Regions from separate parts of the Streptomyces sp. TLI_146 genome, predicted to be linked through region 2. Evidence: riboswitches for the same ligand, from Rfam matches in the RefSeq annotation. Region 2 holds a riboswitch; each other region holds the start of a gene.

Region 1 (4,200 bases), 1.7 Mb from region 2:
GCCCAAGGACACCCCTCCCGCCCCGGGGGATCCCGGGGCGGGACTGAAGCGGAGCTGTGACGCGACGGGCCCCTTGCGGTGTCCTTGCCGCGGCCCGGTGGGCAGCTGGTCGCGCAGTTCCCCGCGCCCCTTTCAGGCCCCGTCTTTGTCTGCGGCCCGGTGGCGGGTTGCTCGCGCAGTTCCCCGCGCCCCTCAAAGCCAGGTGGCCGAGCTGGGTTCTCCGGCTGCGGCCGACTACCCAAGGGGCGCGGGGAACTGCGCGACCAGCCCGCCACCGGCCCGCAGACGACGTACGGCCCCGTCTCCCCGGCGGAGCCGCCCCGCGTTCAGAACGCCGGACGTTCCGGATCCAGGGCCGCGCGGCCCTCCACAGGGGAGGACGCCTCGGCGAAGTGGCGGCGGGGGATCCGCCCCGCCCGGTACGCCAGGCGCCCCGCGTCCACCGCGTGCCGCATCGCCTCCGCCATCAGCACCGGCTCCTGCGCGCGCGTGACCGCCGAGGCGAGCATCACCGCCGAGCAGCCCAGCTCCATCGCCAGCGCCACGTCGGAGGCCGTGCCCGCGCCCGCGTCGAGGACGACCGGGACGGTGGCGCGGTCCACGATCAGCTCGAAGTTGTGCGGGTTGCGGATGCCGAGCCCGGAGCCGATGGGCGAGCCGAGCGGCATGATCGCCGCGCACCCCACGTCCTCCAGCTTCCGGGCGAGCACCGGGTCGTCGTTGGTGTACGGCAGCACCGTGAAACCGTCGTCGACCAGCACTTCCGCCGCGTCCAGCAGCTCGATCGGGTCGGGCAGCAGGGTGCGCTCGTCGGCGACCACCTCCAGCTTGACCCAGTCCGTGCCGAGCGCCTCGCGCGCGAGGCGGGCCGTCAGCACGGCCTCCCCGGCGGTGAAGCAGCCCGCCGTGTTCGGCAGCACACCGATGTCCAGCTTCTCCAGGACGGACAGGACCGAGCCCTGAACGGTCGGGTCGAGGCGGCGCATCGCGACGGTCGTGAGCTCCGTGCCGGAGGCGGCCAGCGAGCGCTCCAGGACGTCCAGGCTCGGCGCCCCGCCGGTGCCCATGATCAGCCGCGAGGTGAAGGTCGTACCACCGAGGGTGAACAGGTCGTCGGCCATGGCTTAGCCTCCCTGGACGGCGGTCAGGACCTCGACGCGGTCGCCGTCGCCGAGCGTGGTGCGCGGCCATTCGCCGCGCGGTACGACCGTCTCGTTGACGGCGGCGGCGACGCCCGAGGGCGCCGGGGTCAGGGTGGCGACGAGGACGTCGAGCGTGGTGCCCGCGGCGAGGTCGCGCACCTCGCCGTTGACGGAGACGGTCGTCGAGGAGACGGTCATGCGGTCAGCTCCTGCGGTACGGACTCCACCGGGGCGGAGGTGAAGCGGCGGGGGGTGAAGGGGCGTGCCTCGGCGGGCAGTTCGCCGGTGGCCAGCGCGTGCGCCAGCGCGTCGCCGGTGACGGGGGTGAGCAGCACCCCGTTGCGGTAGTGGCCGGTGGCCAGGTGCAGGCCGGGCAGGGCGGTGGGGCCGAGCAGCGGCGCGTTGTCGGGGGAGCCGGGGCGCAGCCCGGCGCGGGTCTCGGTGAGCGCCAGTTCGGTGATGCCGGGCACCAGCTCGTGCGCGTCGCGCAGCAGCTCGTAGACGCCGCCCGCGGTGACCGTGGTGTCCCAGCCCAGCTCCTCGCTGGTGGCGCCGACGACGAGCTCACCGTCGGCGCGCGGCACCAGGTAGACGTGGCTGCCGCGGACCACCGCGCGGACCGTCCGGGACAGGAACGGCGCGTACGCGGGCGGCACGGTCAGCCGCAGCACCTGGCCCTTGACCGGGCGCACCGGCGGCCGCAGCTCGTCCGGGACCCCGGCGAGCCGGCCGCTGAGGCTGCCGCCCGCGAGGACGACCTGATCGGCGGAGAGCTCGGTGCCGTCGGCGAGGACGGCCCCCGCGGCCCGCTCGCGTACCACCGAGAGCCGTTCGGCCCAGCCCCGGTGGAACACCACCCCGGCCCGCTCGCACGCCGTCAGAAGGGCCTTGGCGAGGCGTCGCGGGTCGATCTGGTGGTCGCCGTCGACCCGCAGCCCGCCGCGCACCCCGGGCGCCAGCATCGGTTCCAGGCGGCGGCACTCGCGCCCGGTCAGCCACTGGGAGTCGAGCCCCGAGCGCTGCTGGAGGGCGTGCAGGTCGCGCAGATGGGCGCGGTCGTCGGCGTCCAGGGCGACCGCCAGGGTGCCGCAGGCGCGGTAGCCGGTGCCGACGCCGCTCGCCTGCTCCAGCTCGGCCACGAAGTCCGGGTAGCGCCGGGCGGAGGCCAGGTTGAGGCCGAGCAGGGTCTCCTCGCCGTAGTGGAGCTCGGTGACGGCGGCGAGCATGCCGGCCGCGACCTGTGCGGCGCCGCCGCCGGGCGCGGGGTCGGCGAGCGCGGTGCGCAGACCGCGCTGCGCCGCGCGCCAGGCCGTGACGAGGCCGATGATTCCGCCCCCCACGACCAGTACGTCCGACCCGTGGGGAACTGCCCCGTTTCGGGATGCATGCATGGGCGTCCAGCCCCTCCCTTCGCCGGCATGACCCGGATCAGGTTCGTACGGTCGGAGGCCGCTGCAGCCTCCCTCTCAGCCCGGTGCGTCCGGGCTCCCGCGAGTGCTTGTACGTGCGTCAGGCTAACGCCTGACCGGTTTCCTGACGAACTGTCAGATGTTTATGGTGATCGGGTGAGCGAAAAGCAGACGCATTCGGAACAGCGCCACGTCGTGGTCGTCGGCGCGGGCATGGCCGGGGTCCAGACCGCGGTGGCCCTGCGCGAACAGGGCTTCCCCGGCCGGATCACCCTCATCGGCGCCGAGCCCCACCGGCCGTACGACCGGCCCCCGCTCTCCAAGGCGGTGCTGCTCGGCAAGGCCGAGGGCTCCGCCTTCGAGGTGGACTTCGAGGGCCTCGGCGTCGACCTGCGCCTGGGCGAGACCGTCACGGACGTACGCGCGCGTGAGCACGAGATCGACACCACCTCCGGGCCCGTCCCCTACGACGCGCTGGTCATCGCCTCCGGCGCGGAGCCGATCACGCTGCCCGGCATGGACCGCGGCGGTCCGCGCGACGCGCGGTCGGGCGAGGGCGGTGGCGGGCAGCTGCCCGACGTCCATCTGCTGCGCACCCTCGACGACGCCGGGCGGCTGCGCGCGGTGCTCAGCGCCCAGCTCCGCGTCGTGGTCGTCGGGGCGGGCTGGATCGGGGCGGAGTTCGCCACGGCCGCGCGCGAGGCGGGCTGCGCGGTCACCGTCGTGGAGGCCGCGGAGCGCCCGCTGGCGGGCGCGCTGCCCGCCGAGGTCACCGAACCGATGGCCGGCTGGTACGCGGAGAGCGGCGCCGAACTGCTCACCCACGCGCGCGTGGCGTCCGTCGAGCCCGGAGCCGTCGTCCTGGCGGACGGCCGCCGCGTTCCGGCCGACGCGGTCGTCGTCGGCATCGGCGCCCGGCCCACCACCGACTGGCTGGCGAACACCGGCATCGAGCGCGGGGCGGAGGGCGCGGTCACGGCCGACGACCGGCTGCGCACCTCGCTCCCGGACGTCTACGCGGTCGGGGACTGCGCCTCCTTCCCTTCGGGAAGGTACGGGGAGCGGCTGCTCATCCACCACTGGGACAACGCCCTCCAGGGGCCGCGCACGGTGGCGGCGGACATCGTCGGCGAGGCGGTGCGCCCGTACGACCCGGTGCCGTACTTCTGGTCCGAGCAGTTCGGCAGGTTCGTGCAGTACGTCGGCCACCACCGCGGCGCCGACCGGCTGCTGTGGCGGGGCGACCCGGCGGGCGCCGCCTGGTCGGTCTGCTGGCTGCGCGAGGGCCGGCTCGTCGCCCTCCTGGCCGTCGGCCGACCGCGCGATCTGGCGCAGGGCCGCAAGCTCATCGAGGCAGGTGCGACGCTGGATCCGGTCCGCGCCGCCGACCCGTCCGTCCCCCTCAAGGCGGCAGTCGGCTGAGCTCCGGCTACCGAGTGTCAGTCCGGGATGGCACGCTTGTCCCGTGACCGAGATTGACGCGAAAACCGATGCACTCGTCCCCGCCTGGCTCCACCTTCCCGACATCGCCGAAATGCTCGATGTCGAGGTGACCCGTGTGCGGCAGCTGGTCAAGGAGGGCCAGCTCATCGCCGTACGCCGCGGTGAGAACCGGACGCTGCAGGTGCCCGCCGCCTTCATCGACGGCG
Region 2 (4,200 bases):
TCCGGCCTCGATGTCCCCTGCCGCCAGGTCCCCGCCGTGCTCGCGGCGGATGTCCTGCGAGATCTTCATCGAGCAGAACTTCGGCCCGCACATCGAGCAGAAGTGAGCGGTCTTCGCCGGCTCGGCGGGCAGCGTCTCGTCGTGGAACTCCCGGGCGGTGTCCGGGTCGAGGGCCAGATTGAACTGGTCCTCCCAGCGGAACTCGAAGCGGGCATCCGAGAGGGCGTCGTCCCACTCCTGTGCGCCCGGGTGCCCCTTGGCGAGGTCGGCCGCGTGCGCCGCGATCTTGTAGGTGATGACGCCCGTCTTCACGTCGTCGCGGTTCGGCAGGCCCAGGTGCTCCTTGGGCGTGACGTAGCAGAGCATCGCGGTACCCCACCAGGCGATCATCGCCGCGCCGATGCCGGAGGTGATGTGGTCGTACGCCGGGGCGACGTCGGTGGTCAGCGGGCCGAGCGTGTAGAACGGCGCCTCCTCGCAGATCTCCTGCTGGAGGTCGATGTTCTCCTTGATCTTGTGCATCGGGACGTGGCCCGGGCCCTCGATCATCGTCTGGACGTTGTGGCGCTTGGCGATCGTGTTGAGCTCGCCGAGCGTGCGCAGCTCGGCGAACTGCGCCTCGTCGTTGGCGTCCGCGATGGAGCCCGGGCGCAGCCCGTCGCCCAGGGAGTACGTCACGTCGTACGCGGCGAGGATCTCGCAGAGCTCCTCGAAGTTCTCGTACAGGAACGACTCCTTGTGGTGCGCGAGGCACCAGGCGGCCATGATCGAGCCGCCGCGCGAGACGATGCCGGTCTTGCGGCGGGCGGTGAGCGGCACGTACCGCAGGAGCACGCCCGCGTGGACCGTCATGTAGTCGACGCCCTGCTCGGCCTGTTCGATGACCGTGTCCTTGTAGATGTCCCAGGTCAGCTCCTCGGCGCGGCCGTCGACCTTCTCCAGCGCCTGGTAGAGCGGAACGGTGCCGATCGGGACGGGGGAGTTGCGCAGCACCCACTCGCGGGTGGTGTGGATGTTGCGGCCGGTGGAGAGGTCCATGACCGTGTCGGCGCCCCAGCGGGTGGCCCAGGTCATCTTGTCGACCTCCTCCTCGATGGAGGAGGTGACGGCGGAGTTGCCGATGTTGGCGTTGACCTTCACCAGGAACCGCTTGCCGATGATCATCGGCTCGATCTCGGGGTGGTTGACGTTGGCGGGCAGCACCGCGCGCCCGGCCGCGATCTCCTCGCGGACGACCTCGGGGGAGACGTTCTCGCGGATCGCGACGTACTCCATCTCCGGGGTGATCTCGCCCCGGCGGGCGTACGCGAGCTGGGTGACGGCCTGGCCGCCGCGGCCGCGGCGCGGCTGGCGCGGGCGGCCCGGGAACACCGCGTCGAGGTTCTTCAGTCCGCCGCGCGGCGAGGTGTGCTTGATGCCGTCGTCCTCGGGGCGGACCGGGCGGCCCGCGTACTCCTCGGTGTCCCCGCGCGCGATGATCCAGTTCTCCCGGAGCGGCGCGAGACCTCGGCGGACGTCCGTCTCGATGTTCGGGTCGGTGTACGGCCCGGACGTGTCGTACAGCGTGACGTCCTTGCCGTTGGTGAGGTGCACCTGTCGGACCGGGACCCGGAGGTCGGGGCGCGAGCCCTCGACGTATCCCTTGTGCCAGCCGATGGACTTCCCGGCCTCGCTCTGGTTCGAGGCAGGCGTGCGTGCATCCTGAATGGTCATGAGACCTACTCCCTACGCCGGCATTACCCGGTAACAGGTTCGGCGGTCGGCGCAGCTGCTTCCGTACGGTTCGTACGGCTTTCAGCGCCCTCTCAGCCCGGTGCTCCGAGCTCCCGCGTGTGCAAAGGTGTCACCACGCTAGCGTCATCTCCAGCGCGCTGAACAGAGGGGCCCCGTCGTTCTTGCGATGATCGGGCGGTGACGTCAGCAGAGCAGCCCCCCGAAGACGCCCACGGACACCCGCACGGCCAGAGCCATGGGCACACCCACAGCCACGGTCCCGCGGCGCCGGTCTCGAAGCATCTCCGCAAGGTGATCGCCGCCGTGCTGATCCCGTTCTCCCTGGCGGTGCTCGTCGGCCTGGCCGTGCTGTGGCCCGGCGGGACGCCGTCGCACCAGCGCACCGGAGTCGGCTTCGACCGCCAGACCCAGCAAGCGAAGGTCACCGCCCTCCAGAAGGTCGACTGCAAGTCGGTCAACGCCGGTCAGACCCCGCCGAACGGCGACACCTCGCCCCCCGAGGGCCAGGACGCCAAGCGCTCCCGGCAGGGACTGTGCGCCAAGGCGACCATCGAAGTCACCAGCGGCAAGGAGAAGGGCCGCACCTTCACCGAGATCGTCCAGCCCGACGCCCCGCGCCAACTCCACAAGGGGCAGGGCGTGATCGTCGCGTACGCCCCCGACGCCCCGCACGACCTGCAGTATTCGGTGACCGATGTGAACCGGCGGCTCCCGATGGCGCTGCTCGCGGGCATCTTCGCGCTCGCGGTCGTGGTCGTCGGCCGGCTGCGCGGGGTGATGGCGCTGGTGGCGCTGGTCGTCTCGTTCGCCGTGCTGACGCTGTTCATCCTCCCGGCGATCCTCCAGGGCTCCAATCCGCTGCTGGTCGCGGTGGTCGGGTCGAGCGCGATCATGCTGATCGCGCTGTACATGTGCCACGGCCTGTCGGCGCGCACCTCGGTCGCGGTGCTCGGCACGCTGGTCTCGCTCGTCCTGATCGGACTGCTCGGGTCGCTGTTCATCGGCTGGGCCTCGCTGACCGGCAACACCGACGACAACACCGGTCTGATCCACGGGCTCTACCCGGAGATCGACATGTCCGGTCTGCTGCTAGCCGGAGTGATCATCGGCTCGCTCGGGGTGCTCGACGATGTGACGGTCACCCAGACGTCGGCGGTCTGGGAGCTCCACGAGGCCAATCCGACGATGGGTCCGCGCGGGCTGTACCGGGCGGGCATCCGCATCGGCCGCGACCACATCGCGTCGGTGGTCAACACGCTGGTCCTGGCGTACGCGGGCGCGGCGCTGCCGCTGTTGCTGCTGTTCTCGATCGCGCAGAGCAGCGTGGGGACGGTGGCCAACAGCGAGCTGGTCGCCGAGGAGATCGTCCGGACGCTGGTGGGCTCGATCGGCCTGGTGGCCTCGGTCCCGGTGACCACGGCGCTGGCGGCACTGGTGGTCTCGGCCGACCGCCAGGCCGCCGGGGCCCGTGGGCCGTTGCGGGGCGGGCGGGGCCGGCGCCGCAAGAAGTAGGCGGCGCTCAGCCCGCGTTCTGCTCCTCGGCCAGGATCCGCCCCAGCGCCTCGTCCAGGTGTCCGTCGAAGTCGCCGAGCGCGCGCTCCTGCCCCAGCGGTACGAGCCTGTCGGTGCGGTCGAGGAAGGCCACCAGCGGACCGGCCCCGGCCCGGAAGAGCGCCCGCTCGCCGCCCACCCGGAGGCGGATGTGGACGTCGGAGAGCTCCTCGGGGCGCGAGGGCGCGATGTGCACGTCCCCGTCGCCGGTGGGGGTGTTGATGCCGTCGAGCAGCAGTTCCCGCCCGAAGGTCCAGGCCACGGGTTCGTCGCCGGGCAGATGGAAGGTCATGCGGACCGCGTACGGATCGTCGGCGCGGTAGGTGAGCTCCACCGGGATCCTGAAGGAGAGCTCCTCGGAGACGAGGAAGCTCATCATGACCTCTGCCAGGACCTCACGCATCACGTACCCCGCTGTAGCTGAAATGGCCAGGAATGATCCCTCTGGCCTTCGTGACGCCATGGTGCTGTAAGTGGTAGCAGATCACAAGGAGTGAGTTTTCAGATACTGATAGAGAAGGCGAGGGAGCTGAGCAGTCTGCCGACCTCGCCGCGGAGTTGCTCGATCGCCGGAAGCAGGCGTTCTTGCTGGTGAAGCGGCAGGGAGATGGCCATCGTGGCGGCCCCGGAGCCCGCTGTGATCGGGATGGCCGCGCAGACCGTGCCCAGTGCGTACTCCTGTCGTTCGACGACCGGTTGCATACGCTCCGTAGCCGCGAGGCGGTCCAGAAGAGTCCGGCGGTCGCGTACGGAATAGGGCGTGACCGCGCGGACGGGGTGCCGGTCCAGGTGGTCCTCGCGGGCCTTCTCGTCGAGCTGGCTCAGCAGGCACTGGCCGATGGCGTGGGCGTGTCCGGTCTCCCGGAAATCGGCCCACTCCTCGACGGCCGGGACCGACGGCGTGTCGGCCACTCC
Region 3 (4,200 bases), 1.7 Mb from region 2:
GGCGCCGCGCGGTCTGCGCGGGGTCGACGAGCTTCAGGGCGCTCTCGCGCCGCCGTACCGTCCAGGCGTGCACGGCGAGGACCGCGCCGACCGCCGCGAACTGGACGATCGTCAGGACCGCCGCGGTGGGCAGGTCGAGGAGTTCGGCGGTCTGGCGGTAGATCTCCACTTCGAGCGTGGAGAAGGTGGGGCCGCCGAGGATCTGGACGACGCCGAACGAGGTGAAGGTGAACAGGAAGACCATCAGCGCGGCCGCCGCCACGGCGGGCCCTAGCGCGGGCAGCGTGACCGTGCGCCAGGCCGCGAAGCGGGAGGCGCCGAGGACGCGGGCGGCCTCCTCCTGGCGCGGGTCGAGCTGCGCCCACAGGCCGCCGACGGTCCGTACGACGACCGCGTAGTTGAAGAAGACGTGCGCGAGCAGGATCGCCCACACCGTGGTGTCGAGCCGTACGCCCCACAGCTCGTCGAGGAGCCCGCCCCGGCCGAGCAGCGCGAGGAAGGCGGTGCCGACGACGACGGTGGGCAGCACGAAGGGGACCGTGACCACGGCCCGCAGCAGATTCCGTCCGGGGAAGTCGAGGCGTGCGAAGACGTACGCGCCGGGCAGTGCGATCAGCAGCGTGAGCGCGGTGGAGGCGAGCGCCTGCCAGGTGGTGAACCACAGGACGTGCCCGATGTCCGGCTCGGTGATCACCTCGCCGATCCGGCCGAGGTGCCAGACGCCGTCGACGCGCAGCCCGCGGCCGACGATCGCGGCCACGGGCCAGGCGAAGAAGAGCGCGAAGAACGCGAGCGGCAGCGCCATCAGGCCGAGCCGCACCGCGCTCTCGCGCACCTTCTTCGCGCGGGGCGTGCGGCTTACTTCAGCACGAGCGAGGACCACGTCTTGACCCACTGCTCACGGTTCTTGGAGATCTTCTCCGGAGCGACGTCGTGCGTCTCGGTGACCGTGGCGCCGAACTTGGTGAACAGCTCGGGCAGCTTGGCGTCCTTGACCACCGGGTTCACGAACATGTTGAGCGGCATGTCCTCCTGGAACTTCTTGGAGATCAGGAAGTCGAGGAGCGCCTTGCCGCCCGCCTCGTTCTTGGCGCCCTTGAGGAGCCCGGCGAACTCGGTCTGGCGGAAGCAGGTGCCGGTGGCGACGCCGGTGGGGGCCTCGGTGGGCTGCGGCTTGGCGTAGAGGACCTCGACGGGCGGGCTGGAGGCGTAGGACACGACCAGCGGGCGGTCCCCCTTGGCCTTCTGGCCGCCGGCCGAGCCGGAGAAGTCCTGGTTGTAGGCCTGCTCCCAGCCGTCGACGACCTTGACGCCGTTGTCCTTGAGCTTCTTCCAGTAGTCCTGCCACCCGTCGTCGCCGTACTGGGCGGCGCTGCCGAGCAGGAAGCCGAGGCCCGGCGAGGAGGTCGCCGCGTTCTCGGTGACCAGCAGGTTCTTGTACTCGGGCTTGATCAGGTCGGCGAAGGAGACCGGGGGCTTGAGCTTCTTGTCCGCGAAGTACTTCTTGTCGTAGTTGACGCAGATGTCGCCGGTGTCGATCGGCGTGACCCGGTGCTCGCCCTTGTCGAGCTGGACGGCCGCGGGGACGGCGGCCAGGCCCTTCGCCTCGTACGGGGTGAAGATGCCGTGGTCGAGGGCGCGCGAGAGCAGGGTGTTGTCGACGCCGAAGAACACGTCGCCGCGCGGGGAGCCCTTGGTGAGGATCTCCTGGTTGAGTGCCGCGCCCGCGTCGCCGCTCTTGAGGACCTTGACCGTGTAGCCGGTCCGCGCGGTGAACTCCTTGAGCACCGCGTCGGAGGCGGCGAACGAGTCGTGGCTGACCAGGGTGACGGTCTTGGACTTGGTGCCGCCGTCGGACTTCGCGGCGTCGTCGTCCTTGCCGCCGCACGCGGCGAGGGCACTGACGCCGAGGGCGGCGGCGAGCGCGCCGGCCGCCATCTTCTTCGTACTGCGCATGGTTGTGGATCCTCCTGGTGGGACCAGGAAGAGACGCGGCCCTGCCCGTACGACGGCGGGTCGTGCGGGCAGGGCGCAACAGCTTGAGTGATGACCGAACTTCCTACCCAGAATGACCTGGGCGAGGTTCAGAGGGTCTGCGACCTGACGGTGTCGCACTCTCAGCGCTGTGGCGCTCCCCTGTCGGAATATGCAGATTTCGATCCCAGACTACCTCTCGGACGCGGCGAGCTGTCCGCACGCTCCGTCGATCTCCTGGCCACGGGTGTCCCGGACGGTGACCGGCACGCCGTGGGCCGCGATGGCCTCGACGAACGCCTTCTCGTCCTCGGGGCGCGAGGCGGTCCACTTCGAGCCCGGCGTCGGGTTCAGCGGGATCAGGTTGACGTGGACGCGCTTGCCCTTGAGGAGGCGGCCGAGCAGGTCACCGCGCCAGGCCTGGTCGTTGATGTCGCGGATCAGCGCGTACTCGATCGAGATGCGGCGGCCGGACTTCTCCGCGTACTCCCACGCCGCGTCCAGGACCTCGCGGACCTTCCAGCGGGTGTTGACGGGCACGAGCGTGTCGCGCAGCTCGTCGTCCGGGGCGTGCAGCGACACGGCGAGGCGGCACTTGAAGCCCTCGTCGGCGAAGCGGTGCATGGCCGGGACCAGGCCCACGGTGGAGACGGTGATGCCGCGCTGGGACAGACCCAGGCCGTCGGGCTCGGGGTCGGTGAGGCGGCGGATGGCGCCGACGACCCGCTTGTAGTTGGCGAGCGGCTCGCCCATGCCCATGAAGACGATGTTCGACAGCCGGGCCGGGCCGCCGGGGACCTCGCCGTCGCGCAGGGCGCGCATGCCGTCGACGATCTGGTGCACGATCTCGGCGGTCGACAGGTTGCGGTCCAGGCCCGCCTGGCCGGTCGCGCAGAACGGGCAGTTCATGCCGCAGCCGGCCTGCGAGGAGATGCACATCGTCACCCGGTCGGGGTAGCGCATCAGGACCGACTCCACGAGCGTCCCGTCGTGCAGGCGCCACAGCGTCTTGCGAGTGGTGTCGTCGTCGCACGAGATGTGCCGCACCACCGACATCAGGTCCGGCAGCAGCTCCTCCTGGAGGCGGGTGCGCGCGGCGGCGGGGATGTCGGTCCACTGGGCCGGGTCGTGCGCGTACCGCGCGAAGTAGTGCTGCGAGAGCTGCTTGGCGCGGAACGGCTTCTCGCCGATCGCGGCGACAGCCTCTTTCCGCTCGGCGGGCGAGAGGTCGGCGAGGTGCCGCGGCGGCTTCTTGGCTCCGCGGGGGGCGACGAAAGTGAGTTCTCCGGGCTTCGGCATGGTCCCACCAGTGTCTCAGACATACGGAAAGGGGCTCGCCGTCCTGTGGACAACGAGCCCCCGACCGAGGAAACGGCAGGTCAGCGCCGGTTGGCGCGGCCGGTCAGCCGCCGCCGACGAAGGCGACCAGCAGCAGCCACACCACCGGCGCCGTAGGCAGCAGGGAGTCCAGGCGGTCCATGATCCCGCCGTGGCCGGGCAGCAGGGTGCCCATGTCCTTGATACCGAGGTCCCGCTTGATCATCGACTCGCCGAGGTCGCCGAGCGTGGCGCTCGCCGCGACCGCCAGGCCCAGCAGCAGGCCCTGCCACCACTGGCCGTCGTCGATGAGGAACTGCATGCACAGCGCGCCCGCCGCCATCGCGAACGTCACCGCGCCGACCAGGCCCTCACGGGTCTTGCCGGGGCTGATGCGCGGCGCCAGCTTCGTCTTGCCGAAGCGCCAGCCGATCGCGTACGCGCCGGTGTCGCTGACCACGGTCAGCAGCAGGAAGACGAACACCCGCCACGGCCCGTCGTCGGCGGTCAGCATCATCGCGACGAACGTGGCCAGGAACGGCACGTAGAACGCCGCGAAGACACCGGCGGTGACGTCCTTGAGATAGCCCTCGGGCTTCTCCGTCATCCGCCACACCAGCACCGCCAGCGACGTGAGCGCCATCGCCACCCACGCGCCGTCGGCACCGCGCGCGTAGCCGGCGACGACCATCGCCGCGCCGCCCACCGCGAGCGGCACCAGCGGCACCTTGATGCCCTTGCGCTCGTCGAGGCGGGAGGTCAGCTCCCACAGGCCGACGACGACCGCCACCGCGATCACACCGACGAAGACGGCCTTGACGACGAACAGCGACGCCAGGATCACCGCGCCGAGCCCGACACCGACCCCTATCGCGGCCCGCAGGTCGCGCCCCGCCCGCTTCTTCTCCG

The links. Region 2 has a riboswitch for thiamine pyrophosphate ahead of thiC (phosphomethylpyrimidine synthase ThiC). Riboswitches for the same ligand answer to the same signal wherever they lie in the genome.
Region 1: it holds a riboswitch for thiamine pyrophosphate, as region 2 does, so the genes downstream of both, thiO (glycine oxidase ThiO) here and thiC (phosphomethylpyrimidine synthase ThiC) in region 2, are expected to answer to the same signal.
Region 3: it holds a riboswitch for thiamine pyrophosphate, as region 2 does, so the genes downstream of both, BX283_RS28945 (thiamine ABC transporter substrate binding subunit) here and thiC (phosphomethylpyrimidine synthase ThiC) in region 2, are expected to answer to the same signal.

The regions. Positions count from the first base shown of each region.
Region 1 is NZ_PJMX01000001.1:3,065,580-3,069,779, reverse strand. It holds gene BX283_RS13980 (thiazole synthase) at 327-1,121, opposite strand; gene thiS (sulfur carrier protein ThiS) at 1,125-1,340, opposite strand; gene thiO (glycine oxidase ThiO) at 1,337-2,533, opposite strand; TPP riboswitch at 2,531-2,644, opposite strand; gene BX283_RS13965 (NAD(P)/FAD-dependent oxidoreductase) at 2,708-3,973, shown strand; gene BX283_RS13960 (Rv2175c family DNA-binding protein) at 4,017-4,200, shown strand, end outside.
Region 2 is NZ_PJMX01000001.1:4,793,966-4,798,165, reverse strand. It holds gene thiC (phosphomethylpyrimidine synthase ThiC) at 1-1,713, opposite strand, end outside; TPP riboswitch at 1,706-1,840, opposite strand; gene BX283_RS21545 (YibE/F family protein) at 1,912-3,246, shown strand; gene BX283_RS21540 (SsgA family sporulation/cell division regulator) at 3,254-3,688, opposite strand; gene BX283_RS21535 (IclR family transcriptional regulator) at 3,787-4,200, opposite strand, start outside.
Region 3 is NZ_PJMX01000001.1:6,453,448-6,457,647, reverse strand. It holds gene BX283_RS28950 (iron ABC transporter permease) at 1-805, opposite strand, end outside; gene BX283_RS28945 (thiamine ABC transporter substrate binding subunit) at 859-1,956, opposite strand; TPP riboswitch at 2,039-2,148, opposite strand; gene rlmN (23S rRNA (adenine(2503)-C(2))-methyltransferase RlmN) at 2,167-3,273, opposite strand; gene BX283_RS28935 (phosphatidate cytidylyltransferase) at 3,377-4,200, opposite strand, start outside.